Regions from separate parts of the Anaerobacillus sp. 1_MG-2023 genome, predicted to be linked through region 3. Evidence: riboswitches for the same ligand, from Rfam matches in the RefSeq annotation. Region 3 holds a riboswitch; each other region holds the start of a gene.

What was found. A riboswitch is a leader RNA that binds a small molecule or an ion and turns the genes downstream of it on or off. The one in region 3 is predicted to bind cyclic di-GMP.
Region 1: linked by a shared signal. The riboswitch ahead of Q4550_RS01860 (HD-GYP domain-containing protein) and the one ahead of Q4550_RS00330 (glycoside hydrolase family 191 protein) in region 3 are both predicted to bind cyclic di-GMP.
Region 2: linked by a shared signal. The riboswitch ahead of Q4550_RS08270 (anti-repressor SinI family protein) and the one ahead of Q4550_RS00330 (glycoside hydrolase family 191 protein) in region 3 are both predicted to bind cyclic di-GMP.
Region 4: linked by a shared signal. The riboswitch ahead of Q4550_RS20560 (anti-repressor SinI family protein) and the one ahead of Q4550_RS00330 (glycoside hydrolase family 191 protein) in region 3 are both predicted to bind cyclic di-GMP.

The regions. Positions count from the first base shown of each region.
Region 1 is NZ_JAUORD010000001.1:353,763-356,872, reverse strand. It holds gene Q4550_RS01865 (aldo/keto reductase) at 1-753, opposite strand, end outside; gene sda (sporulation histidine kinase inhibitor Sda) at 965-1,132, opposite strand; gene Q4550_RS01860 (HD-GYP domain-containing protein) at 1,191-1,832, opposite strand; cyclic di-GMP riboswitch class II at 1,844-1,927, opposite strand; gene Q4550_RS01855 (FAD-dependent monooxygenase) at 2,051-3,110, shown strand, end outside.
Region 2 is NZ_JAUORD010000003.1:368,160-371,269, reverse strand. It holds gene Q4550_RS08275 (glycine--tRNA ligase) at 1-992, opposite strand, end outside; gene Q4550_RS08270 (anti-repressor SinI family protein) at 1,375-1,512, opposite strand; cyclic di-GMP riboswitch class I at 1,538-1,626, opposite strand; gene Q4550_RS08265 (hypothetical protein) at 1,852-2,082, shown strand; gene Q4550_RS08260 (thioredoxin family protein) at 2,115-2,429, opposite strand; gene egtB (ergothioneine biosynthesis protein EgtB) at 2,692-3,110, opposite strand, start outside.
Region 3 is NZ_JAUORD010000001.1:62,125-65,234, reverse strand. It holds gene Q4550_RS00340 (hypothetical protein) at 1-441, opposite strand, end outside; gene Q4550_RS00335 (GAF domain-containing protein) at 431-1,666, opposite strand; cyclic di-GMP riboswitch class I at 1,761-1,851, shown strand; gene Q4550_RS00330 (glycoside hydrolase family 191 protein) at 1,888-2,736, shown strand; gene Q4550_RS00325 (hypothetical protein) at 3,056-3,110, opposite strand, start outside.
Region 4 is NZ_JAUORD010000016.1:60,736-63,845, reverse strand. It holds gene Q4550_RS20580 (helix-turn-helix domain-containing protein) at 1-243, opposite strand, end outside; gene Q4550_RS20575 (anti-repressor SinI family protein) at 556-678, shown strand; gene Q4550_RS20570 (hypothetical protein) at 691-954, shown strand; gene Q4550_RS24645 (DUF5658 family protein) at 884-1,270, shown strand; gene Q4550_RS20565 (helix-turn-helix domain-containing protein) at 1,312-1,647, opposite strand; gene Q4550_RS20560 (anti-repressor SinI family protein) at 1,761-1,880, opposite strand; cyclic di-GMP riboswitch class I at 1,903-2,003, opposite strand; gene Q4550_RS20555 (DNA primase) at 2,217-2,510, shown strand; gene Q4550_RS20550 (SDR family oxidoreductase) at 2,595-3,110, shown strand, end outside.

The DNA.
Region 1 (3,110 bases), 290 kb from region 3:
TAAAGAAAAGTCAAAGATAGAGAGGTTCTCAAGCTGACGTTCTGGAGAAGATGATTTAGGAATCGGGATGGATCCTAATTGATAATGCCAGCGTAAAATCACCTGAGAGACTGATTTGTTATGTTGATTTGCTATTTGACTAATCGTTTCATTTTCTAAAATGTCAGTCACTCGAGCTAGCGGACTCCAGGATTGTGTTTTGATGTTGTTTTGTTGATGGAATCTTCTCTGATCTTCCTGGTTGAAGAAGGGGTGTAGTTCGATTTGATTGATACTTGGCTTTACGCCGGTTTCTTTCTCCAATTGCTCAAGATGCTCCGGAAGGAAATTACATACGCCAATCGAGCGAATGAGTCCCCATTTCTTAGCGTCAATTAGAGCTTGCCAAGCTTCTGGATAAAGACCTTGTTTAGGGTTCGGCCAGTGAATGAGGTACAAATCATAATAATCAAGATTGGCTCTATATAACGACTCCTGAATAGCCGTAACCGCTTTATTATATTCGTGATAGCGACCTGGTAATTTAGAAGTGACGCGCAGTTCATTTCTAGGAACTGTACTTCGACGAATGGCTTCGCCTACGGTACCTTCATTTTCGTAATTGTAAGCTGTATCGATGAGGCGATAGCCAACATCAATCGCACTATTAATTGCAGTTGCGCCTTCATTTCCATTTAGTTTGTAAGTACCGAAACCGATAGCGGGTAGTGTAAGTCCATCATTCAACGTTAGTTCTGGGATTGATTCCTTCATCAAAGATCATTCCTTTCAATAATAATCACCTTTTTTATCACACTTTAAATCTACCACTTCCTAAAAAATGCAAACATATGTAAGCGTATTAACAGTGAATTTATTTGTGAAAGGGGGAGAGATCAAATGAAAAATATCAAAAAAAGCTTATTGGCTAGAAGAGACCAAATAAGCTTCTTTTATATTTAGAGAGTCATGAGAAGCGGCTTCATCAAGTGCAATTGAGGATTTTTTCATAACACTCTGTTCGTGTTTGGGGAGGAGTGATTCCTCTTCTAATGATTTCACTAGTTAACATTTCAATAAAAGCTTCATCTAATTGAAGAGTATACGCATCACAAAAAGCGATTAGTAAATCCTTAGTTGATAAGAGTCGCAATCTATTCGACCTCCCTGTTCTATTTGGTTTTGTTTAAACGGTTATTGAAAAGCGCTGCTTAATTTTGACGTTTGGCGTAATCAAAATAATGAAGCAGAATCTTTTTCCCTTTTAACCGTTTTTCCAAATAAGAGATAAACAAGGAGGTGGTGTATGGCTCATAGAAGTTATTCCGATGGGCATGAATTTCTTGAATAGCTAATTGGTCAGAATGTTTTGGACGATAAGCTCGATCAGACGTCATTGCAATGTAGCTATCGATGACTCGAAGAATCGAAACAGATCGAGGAATTTGCTCATCGTGTAATTGGTAAGGATAGCCAGTACCATCGTTATTCTCATGATGATTTAGTATAAGAGACGGCTCAATATCAATCTCTGGAAAATCATTAAGTAGTTCTATTCCAAACTCTGGATGCTGCTCGACATACTCTTTCTCATAAAGGGTTAGTGGGCTCTTTTTTTGAAGGATTTCTGTTGGAACAAGCAGTTTACCGATGTCATGTAGCAAAACAGACTCAAGAAAGGGTCGTTTCAACAATGACCGGAAATTGTAATGCAAACAGAAATCAATGAAATAGCTCGTTGTTTGCACCGAATGGACGAAGGCATGAGGATCGTGACGCCTTAGCAGTTCCATTATCCGTCGTGACTGCAATGAAAATAAATGAGTGTGCCCGTACAATGTACACTTTTCCATGTTCATTCTCCTTTTTAAGGAGCCGGTTGCACTACTTACTCCCTATCACTCAAGTGCCCAGGCTAGAATGATAGTTCATCGCATTCTCTTTTTTTGTGGATCTCTTACTGAGGTATCATGTCATGAGGATATACTTATATAATCATTACCATAAAAAGTGGGATTTGTTAATAGCTTAATGTGTTATGATAGGTTTATTTTTGAAAGGAGATTGGAATATGAAATCTGACGTATTAATTGTTGGCGCGGGTCCGACTGGACTTGTATTAGCCCTCCATCTGGCGAAATATGGAGTTTCATTTCGAATAATTGAGAAAAATGCGGGACCCGGAGAAGCATCACGTGCGCTAATTGTACACGCTAGAACGCTAGAATTCTATGACCAAATGGGCTTCGCAGAAGAAGTCATCCATCAGGGGATTAAAGTGAAGACTATCCAATTTCGAGAAGGAAAGAAAGCAAAGGCGAACATATATTTTCGTGATCTTGGAAAAGGATTAAGTCCTTTCCCATTTGCCCTAAGCTATCCACAAGATGATCACGAGCAGCTGCTAATTAACAAATTAGCCGACGAAGGCGTTGAGGTGGAATGGGAGACAGAGTTGGTTTCGTTTATGGATGAAGGGGACCATGTTCAAGCCGTTATTAAAAAAGATAATAAGGAAGAACGGAGTGAGTTTTCATATATATGCGGGTGTGATGGGGCGCATAGTACTGTTCGAAGAGAGCTTGCTTTTGATTTTCCAGGTGGAACGTACGAGGAACTGTTTTTTGTGGCGGATGTTAAAGCGAACACCGGACAAATAGCTGAAAGTAGTTTAAATGTGTATTTAGATTCTGACACCTTTTACTTATTCATGCCGGTTAGAAGCACGGGAATGGAACGGATTATTGGAATAGTTCCTCGCAATTTAACCGATCAAAGCTCAGTTGCGTTCAAGGATTTCCAGTCGCTGATCGAGCAGAGAACAGGCTTAACGATTCAACATGTGAACTGGTTCCAAACGTACAAAGTCCATCATCGCGTTAGCAGTCACTTTAGAAAAGGACGTGCGTTTATTGCCGGAGATGCTGGACACATTCATAGCCCGGCTGGCGGACAGGGCATGAACACCGGTATTGGGGACGCGGTGAACTTAGCGTGGAAGCTAGCTGCAGTGTTGCTTCGGAAAACGGACGAAGGCATTCTTGATACATTTGAAGAAGAGCGTATTAACTTTGCGAGAACGTTAATCGATACAACTGATCGGGCGTTTACTTCTATTATAGGTGACCACA
Region 2 (3,110 bases), on a different contig from region 3:
AGTGAAGGCTCAATGCAATAAGGTACATACTTCTCACCTGTTTGTTGATCGTGATAAGTGAAATCTTCATTGGAATGTTCCATATGCTGCTTTAAGTCGTAATCTGTTCGAGAAGCAACACCCCAAAGTTCGCCCCAACCAAATGGGAACTTGTACTCGATATCAGTTGTTGCATTACTATAATGCGACAGTTCATCTTCCGCATGCTCACGCAGTCGGATGCTATCTTCTTTTACACCAAGATTTAGAAGCCAGTTTTTGCAGTACTCTTTCCAATACTCATGCCACTCTAGTTCGTTACCTGGCTTACAGAAGAATTCAAGCTCCATTTGTTCAAATTCACGAGTACGGAATGTAAAGTTTCCAGGTGTAATTTCATTCCGGAAGCTTTTTCCAACTTGTGCAATACCAAAAGGCACTTTCTTACGCATAGAGCGTTGAACATTTTTAAAGTTTACGAAGATTCCCTGCGCCGTTTCTGGGCGAAGGTAAATTTCACTCGTGCTCGATTTTGTTACACCTTGATGGGTTTTAAACATAAGATCAAATTGACGGATTTCTGTGAAATCTTCACTGCCACACTCCGGGCAAGTAATATGATTTTCTTTCATCAAACGCTCCATTTCTTCAAATGAAAGGCCGTCTGCAATCATGTCCTCTTCTTCAGTTGAAAGAGCGTCCTCAATTAATTTATCTGCACGGTGACGTGTTTTACAGCTTTTGCAATCAATTAAAGGATCATTGAAATTACCTAAATGTCCTGAAGCTTCCCACGTTTTTGGATTCATTAGAATGGCGGCATCTAGACCACTATTATAAGGTGATTCTTGAACAAACTTCTTCCACCATGCATCTTTAATATTTTTCTTAAGTTCTACACCAAGTGGTCCATAATCCCATGTATTTGCTAGTCCACCGTAAATATCAGAACCAGGGAAAATAAATCCTCTGTGCTTCGATACTGAAACGATCTGATCCATTGAAATTGTCATGTCATTCTCTCCTTTTTTCTCAATCAATATAAAAAGCTCCCAATCCATGGACAAAAAATGTCCAGGGACGAGAGCTTATGCACCCGCGGTTCCACCCTAGTTGATGCAAATAAGGCATCCACTTTAAGTAACGTAACTCCAGACTGCCGTTTCATCAGACCTCGTTCGGGCTTCCACCGTCCCCGAATCGCTAAAAACAAGGTTACTCTGACTACTATTTATCCTTCATAGTTAGTATGGTTTATGTATGCAATTGATATGACATATGATACAAAAAATATTGCCCTAAAGTCAAGGAATATTCATTTCACACCGTATTTGCTTTCATCAAAGCTTATCACAAAAAAAACGACCTTATAGGTCGTCATGCATTTATGTATATTCATAGATGTCGGTTTTTGTGTTGTTTTAAGAATGCTTGTACCTCTTCTTTCTTCAATCCAAGTTCTCTGGCAGCCCTCATGAGAATAACCCATTCTTGATCAAGTACCTTCTTAGGCTTAGGTTTAGCCATGGTCATTCTTTTCTCCTCCTTCATGGGTTTTCCAGGAGGACCAGCCGTCATCGTTGGAGAACCAACATTAGACCTGTGTCTTTGCGTCCCATCCTTTAGGATGGTTTGCCCTTGTCTGGAGAATTCAGAAATGACACATTCCGACCATAAACTTACAAAATACACAACTTTTTAGTGAATCGATGTGATTATCGAGAAGTTTGACGTTATATGCTACTAATATACCAGTTATTCGATGAAAATTCAAAATATTTTTAAATTTCCATTTCTACTTCTAACATCCTACGATTTCACTCATATGCTAACTGTATTCCCTGAATATATTTTTCGCAAAGGAAGAGTGATATGCAGAGAAATCACATTAGTACCGCTTGGAGCGGTAAACATGTTGTTTTACTTCGTTGTGAACCCATCTCTAGCACCGTAAAAACCATGTATAAAAGTATTCATGCCCCAACAGAACCATTACATCCACATTGTAGTGAAACACTCTCTACTTACCTTAGCATTGGATATACAGTTGCATTTGTTCATTCATTAATTGACGGCTCCATCGAATATGTTCTAACAAAATAAAAGAAGGTTGCCTTCGCAACCTTCTCTTTTGTTTAGAATTGACTTAAATATTCTTTCACCTGATCTGGATTTTTGGTATTCGCACTATGCAAGTGACCAATCTTTTTGCCGTCTTTATAGACAAGAAGGCTCGGGATACCCATAACATCATTTTCCTCTGTAATTTCAGGGAATTGTTCAATATCGATTTGAGCCCATTGCTTTTCATGATGCGCATTCATTATATCATCAATAAAAAAGTCAAGGCGCTTGCAATCCGGGCACCAGTTAGCTTCATATTTTAGAATGGATACGTCATTATTGTTAATGAATGACTGATAAGAATCAGCTGTTTCAATCTTCTTCATGATTATCTCTCCTTCACCTATATCTTCATTAACAATTATATCGAAATAATCATTGAATGTCTGTAAGAAAGCTTACGTTAATTCACACTAAGATAGTGCAACCTGAACAGCTGTTCTTGATCAGTCCATGTTTTCATTGGTGTGAAACCTGAATTCTCTGCTAACTGTTTAAGTTCTTTAAGATTCTGTTCGAGTCGGATAGTATTCTTCTGGCTATGTGATTTCTTCAGATAGCTCTGATCCATTGCGAAGTTTTTAATGATTACTTATCATCTGCAAGACGAATGCCGGTAAATTGCCAGCGTTTATCTGGACCAAAGAAATTTCGATAAGTCGGACGAATATGAGATACGGAGGTAACACATGATCCGCCTCTTAGAATCATCTGACTGCTCATGAATTTTGCATTATACTCACCCAACGCCCCGTCAAGCGGTTTATTACCAGGGTAAGGCATATAAGGACTTTTCGTCCATTCCCACACATCTCCATAGGCTTTTTTTATTCTACCTTCATTTTCCTTGATCGATGCCACGGGATGATAGATGCCATCTTCAACAAAATTACCCGCAATCGGCTGATCGCGAACTGCAAGTTCCCATTCGGACTCAGAAGGAAGTCTTTTACCTACAAAGCTTGCATATGCTTCAGCTTCGTAGTAACTAATATGTGTAACAGGTT
Region 3 (3,110 bases):
ATGAACGGTTTCAGAATCGCTATTATTTAAGCCAAGGTTTAAATATTTTCCTTGATTCGTAATGTTTGAATTAATGAGACGGACTATTAAATCTTTTCTAGTAGTATGTTCATGATCGTTAAGTGCTTCCGTTAACGGGACTAAGTCAAGGCTAGTTGCTGCTTCATGACGAAGCGATTCCAGGTTTAAAACATCGAATGACACATATTCTCCGTAGTCAACGAGCATTTTATCTGACACCCAGCGTTTCGCTAAGAGCCACGAAATGACTCCGAAAAGCTCACCAATCAGAGGTAAAAAGCAAGAAACGATAGCAATCCATGTAATTACACCATGATGGTTTTGATCCACAACCCGTTTTAACAGAAAGGATAAGATGAACATGAATATCGCATGGATAATATAAAGAAGGATAAGAGGATAGAATAAATTATCCAACATGCATGCCACCCTTTTCGGTTAAGGCTTTCTTGATTCGGTGTTTGACAATTTCTGCATTTTCCGGAGCTGTTCCAGGTAATAAGAAAGAGAAAATGTTTTCTGATGGATCATATCCCATAATGTCAATTTCTCGAAGATAAGACCTAAGAATGATCTCAGCTTCAACAGGTGTAATACGATCGAATTTAGCAAAGTGAACGTGAATAACACTATAGGATTGATCAAATTCCTCGTTTCGTTTCTTCTGTATTTGCACCTTATGATCAAAGGCTTCTTTGAAATAAATATTTGTTCCCTGGAACATCTTTACTTTCTCTTCTTTCAGTTCAAGCTCAGTTGCTTTTTCAATCCTTGATGACATCCAATCAAGGACAAGCGACATGATTTGAATTTCATAAGTTGTTAGTTTAGCAAAATCAACTTGATAGATAACGAGTACTTCTTTGATCTGGTTATCATAAATAATTGGTCCAACTAGAACTGGGGAATTGTTCTCATCTTCTATCGTTCGAAGTGTGATCGTTTTATTACGGAAGAGGCGTTTGTAAACCGCCGAATCTTCTTCAATAAAAACCGTTTGCGGAAGATGGTTGGAGTCGCCCTTTCGAATGTGAAGGCGTAAAGTTCTTTTAGAAGAATCCAAATGATAGATCGCTAATTCTTTCGCTTTAAAGAGATTCGAGATAATCGTAATGGCTTCATTTCGAATTAGTTCAGGTGATGATTGATCAAGTGCCTTCCCCACTTGATAGATACGTGTCAGACTATGTTCAGATTCCAGCATTTTTTCTTGCATCGTTTTCTGAGAATGTTCTAGTAGTTTAATAGCTTCAGTTAATTGTTCATTCTCATCTTTTAACTCATCGTGACGATAATGAAGGCTTTCATATCGTTCCTGGAAGGATGTACTGTATAAGCCACAAATGATGGCTAATAATAAGGTGAATAAAATCCATGAGGCTTCACTCGTATCATAGAAAAGCAGGTATATATCTCCTCCGTTAAAGCCGATGGCCATCATATGATAAATAAGGGCTAGAAAGAAGCTAAGCAACCCCATTGTTAATCCATACCTTAAAGAGAAAAGAAGAACAAAGAAAAATAATGGATCAAGCTCCCAGGTAGTTAAGTGAAGCTGAAAGAGTTGGTCACTAATACCGATAAGTGCAATAACAATAATGACCTCAACCAGTTTCCTTAGCGTGTTTTTCTGTGTGTAAATCATACAATCATCCTCATCTAAGAAAATTAAATACTTTTATGCAAAAAATATTGTGGAATTAATTCCAATTTCTGATATACTATTTTTGAAAACTAAATATGGAGAAGGGCAAACTTATTGAAAAATAAGGGCGCAAAGACATGGGTCGTCGATTCTATTTTGTGAATACCGATCGCCAGTCTACAATGCCAGAGCCGCTCTCTGATTAATCAGGAGGCCAACCAATGGGTGTTATCTCAACAAAGCAAATTGTTGCAATGTCATGTGCTATTCTGTTTACATTTATCATGATTTCTCCTCTGACCTCTCACGCCGCCAGTCATCCACTATCTGACGTCACTTCTTACAAAGTTTATTATGATGCTCCTACGCCACGATTAATTACAAAAATGAAGCAATACGACGTAATGATCATAGAACCTGTTTACTATAGTAAACAACAAATTTCAGAAATTAAAAGTTCTGGTACAAAAGTTTATGGCTATATTAATACGATGGAAGCTGATAATTGGAATACAGCACTTATCAATCAATTAAATGAAGCTGATTTCTTTCACCGTAACGGAGAAAGAGTTCACTACACCGAATGGGATTCCTATCTCACCGATATCACTTCTGTTCACTATCGTGACGTTCTTCTATCAGAAGTGACAGCGCAAATCGCTGAAAAGGGACTTGATGGTGTTTTCCTTGATACAGTCGGTAATATTGATAATGAACATTGGGAGAACCCAACTGTCCTTCAAGCTCAACAAGAAGGAATGGTAGCCTTCTTACAACAAATCAAGCAACAACATCCTTCACTTTCTCTCATACAAAATTGGGGCTTTCAAACGTTAAAAGATTACACAAGTTCTTACGTTGATGCGATTATGTGGGAGAACTTCAATTATTCAACCGTATCGAAGGACGAATGGTCAAAAGATCGTATGGCTGATTTAAAAGAAATTCAGCAAGAAACAGACTTAGCAGTTCTTACGGTTTCAACAGAGCAGAAATGGAATAGCATTTCTTATGCTGAATCTAATGGTTTTGTTCATTTCCATACGAGGAATGGTTATAATAGCTGGTAAGTTCTTAATAATAGAATTGCATATAAATTAATAAAATACCATATTTTATGTAGATATTTCGATATAAATATTTTAAATTCCGACAGCGTTCGTCAAAAGCGAACGCTTATGTTTTTTAAAGAACGAAAAGTCTTAGTTGAAGAATAAAATGATGAAAAAATGTTAAAGAGTGGAGAGATTTTTCTTACCTAGTTTAAGCTGGAACATTTGTTAAGGGCTTCGCTGAAGATAATGGACGTTACTTATCAAATTAAATAAAACCGCAAAAAGGTTAAGCTTAAATGCGCTTAACTTTTTTGCGGTAGTGAGAAGTGAAAGGTTATTGGATATTTGCTGTTTCAAGCTCAACTGCTTTTATAGCACCTTCCTTTGCT
Region 4 (3,110 bases), on a different contig from region 3:
TTCGATTAATTCTTTCCACTCCGTGTCGAGTGCCGGCTCCTCGTGATCTTCTTCTAATATGAACACTTCCATAGGAACCTTTAATTCTGTCGCTATTTTTTCAAGAAATTGAATAGAAGGATTAGCCTGTTGATTTCGTTCAATCGAACTTAAATAAGACTTGGCAACCCCTGCCCGTTTAGCGAGTTCAGTTAAAGACAGTCCCATACGATTCCGATAAAGTTTAATTTTTTCCCCTATCATCCCTTTACCTCGACTTTATCATTATTTATTGTTTTAATTTTATCAAGAACAATTTGTTCTGTAAACAGAACAAATGTCGTGTTTTTATATTAGTCTTCTAAAAGTCTCGTTGAACAAAATAATTAAAATTTAAGAACGAGAGAGTATTTAGTAGTATATAGCAGATTATATGCTAATAACAACTCAATACAAAGAATTTTCAGTCTTTTTAAACTTCCAAAATAAGACTATATTAGATGTACATTCTAAATAAAGAACAAAACGTTCTTTATTAATGTCGTTTATTGATGAAATATATAAGGGGGATGGGGAATGAAAACGTATACTGACGAAAAATTGGATCAGGAATGGGTGGCCCTTATTTCAATTGCAAGAAGAATGGGATTATCTAAGGAGGAAGTGAAGGATTTTCTAATCAATTCCTCAAAAAAGTAAGGAGGAATGATGGTGATCAAGTTAGGGGAAGGAACTTTTGTCTCGTATATTTTAGGGAAAAGGATTAAAATCATTGCGGTTGATAAACAGGTCGCCAAACTTTACATCAATGACGAATATAAAGGGAAGTGCGATTTATCTTTTATTCTAGAGAAAATCCACGGACTTGAAAATAAAGAACAAGACATCAAGGGAATAATCCGAGATGAACAGAAAATGTACGATGAACTTAGGGAGATTATACAAAACCAAAATATTTCATCTCATTATGAATAAAGGGACAAAGTGGGAGAAGTTTTTTGTTATTTATTTAGCATGTATTAACACTCTTGATGGATTTATCACATATTGGGGAATTCAAAATGGATGGATCGGAGAAGTGAATCCACTAATGCGAGCGCTATTTCAAATGGATCCACTTGTTTTCCTAATGTATAAAATAGGTTTGTCTATTTTTCTGATCGTCTTACTTTTAAAATTTCATCACTTAAAATCCGTTTTAATACGGATTTTATTAATCGTGGCTTCAACAATATATTCTTTCATATTGTGTATCCACGGCTATTGGGTATATATACTGTTACCCAAATAGATAAGAGCCTACTGGAAGATGTCGGCTCTTAAAAAAACAATTTATTGATCAGACCCCTGTTTGGCCCGCCACTTATTAAACTCCAGAAACTCCCTGAACTGGTCCTTGCTTATACCAGACTCCATCGCTTCTTTAACGATCTTTTTCCATTCCGAGTCTAACTCACTCTGATGAATAGGATCATCTCCTTGAAGTAATACCTCTACCGAAACATCAAGAACATTAGATATTTTATCTAGGAATTGGATAGAGGGATTTGATTGTATATTTCGTTCAATTGAACTCAGATATGACTTGGCCACATTCGCGCGTTCCGCTAATTCTGAAAGAGATAACCCTTTGCGTAAACGATACTTCTTTACTTCTTCACCTATCACGTGTATCCCTCCGATGCTTCGACAAATTTCTTTGATTGTATGTAATTATACCAGTATGTTATTGTTCCGTAAATAGAACGAAAGCGGCCTCCGTTCTGCCGCTTTCGTTCAGGTTACACTCCTTCATTTTTGAGAAACGCTTTGATTTCAGAAATTTTGATGCCCAATTCCTTCGCTTCTTTCATTAGTTTAATCCATTCCTCGTCAAGATTTTCTTCTGTATGTACGCCCATGTAACTCCTCCTTAAACTCTTTCCAGGTAGTTCAGCCATCATAGAAGCCTTCTCAGAAGAAGCTTCCTTAGATCTGTTTACTTTGCGCCCACTTTTTTTCAAAAATGGTTGCCCTTTTCTGGAGGATACTTTGTACGATCCATCATATATTTATGAAAATCCTACTATCATAATAGGTCATTAAACCTACGAAAGGTGTTGTAATTTGTAAAAAATATCAAAAATATATGACTTTTTTTGTAAATAAATAGCTTTTTTAAAATTTGGTGTTAGGAAAATACATACATCCACTAGCGATGGTCAAAATAGGACTATTACAAAGATGGAGGTTTTTCTATGAAAAAGTGGATGTTGTTATTGATGACGATGTTACTTTCCCTGAGTATTGCGGCTTGTTCGAATGCAAATGAAGAAGAAGGACCGGTAGAAGATCCCGAGATGCAAGAAGATACACCAGAAGATGAAGAGAATGTTAACGAAGATGATGGAACGATTGATCAGGAAGACGATGATACAATGAATAAGGATGATTCAGAAGAAGGCGATAAAGATGAAGATGGTAACATGGATGAAGGGGATATGGACGATACAGAGCAAAAATCAAATGATGAAACTGAAAACCAGCAATAGGGACCTTAACGGGTCTCTTTTTTATATAAAATTGTCTAAAAAATAGGTGGACGGGAATAGTCAGAAAAAAGGAGAGTGCTAAATATGAAGAAGGTAGCCGTTATAACAGGTGGTGGATCTGGAATTGGAGAAGCCGCAGCTAAACGCTTTGCAAACGAAGGCGTTCGAGTTTGCTTATTTGATTTGAAGGAAAGTCGAGCAGAACAAGTGAAGGAGTCGATCGTAAAAAATGGCGGAGAGGCGTTTGTCCTTGATGTGGATGTGGCCGATGAAGAACGCGTTACATATGGTTTGAAGCAAGTTGTTAACAAATGGGGACGCATTGATATTCTGTTTAACAATGCAGGAATTAATGGCACACTGAATCCGATTGAAGAAATGAAGGTTGATGAGTGGGATCAGACAATTGAAACAAATTTAAGAAGTACTTTTCTAATGGTGAAACATACAATCCCTTATATGAAAGAAGATGGAGGGAGTATCATTATTACTAGTTCCATAAATGGCAATCGGACTTTTTCGAACTTTGGTATGTCTGCTTATAGTACTTCAAAAGCAGGACAGGTAGCCTTTATGAAAATGGCTGCTCTTGAACTAGCG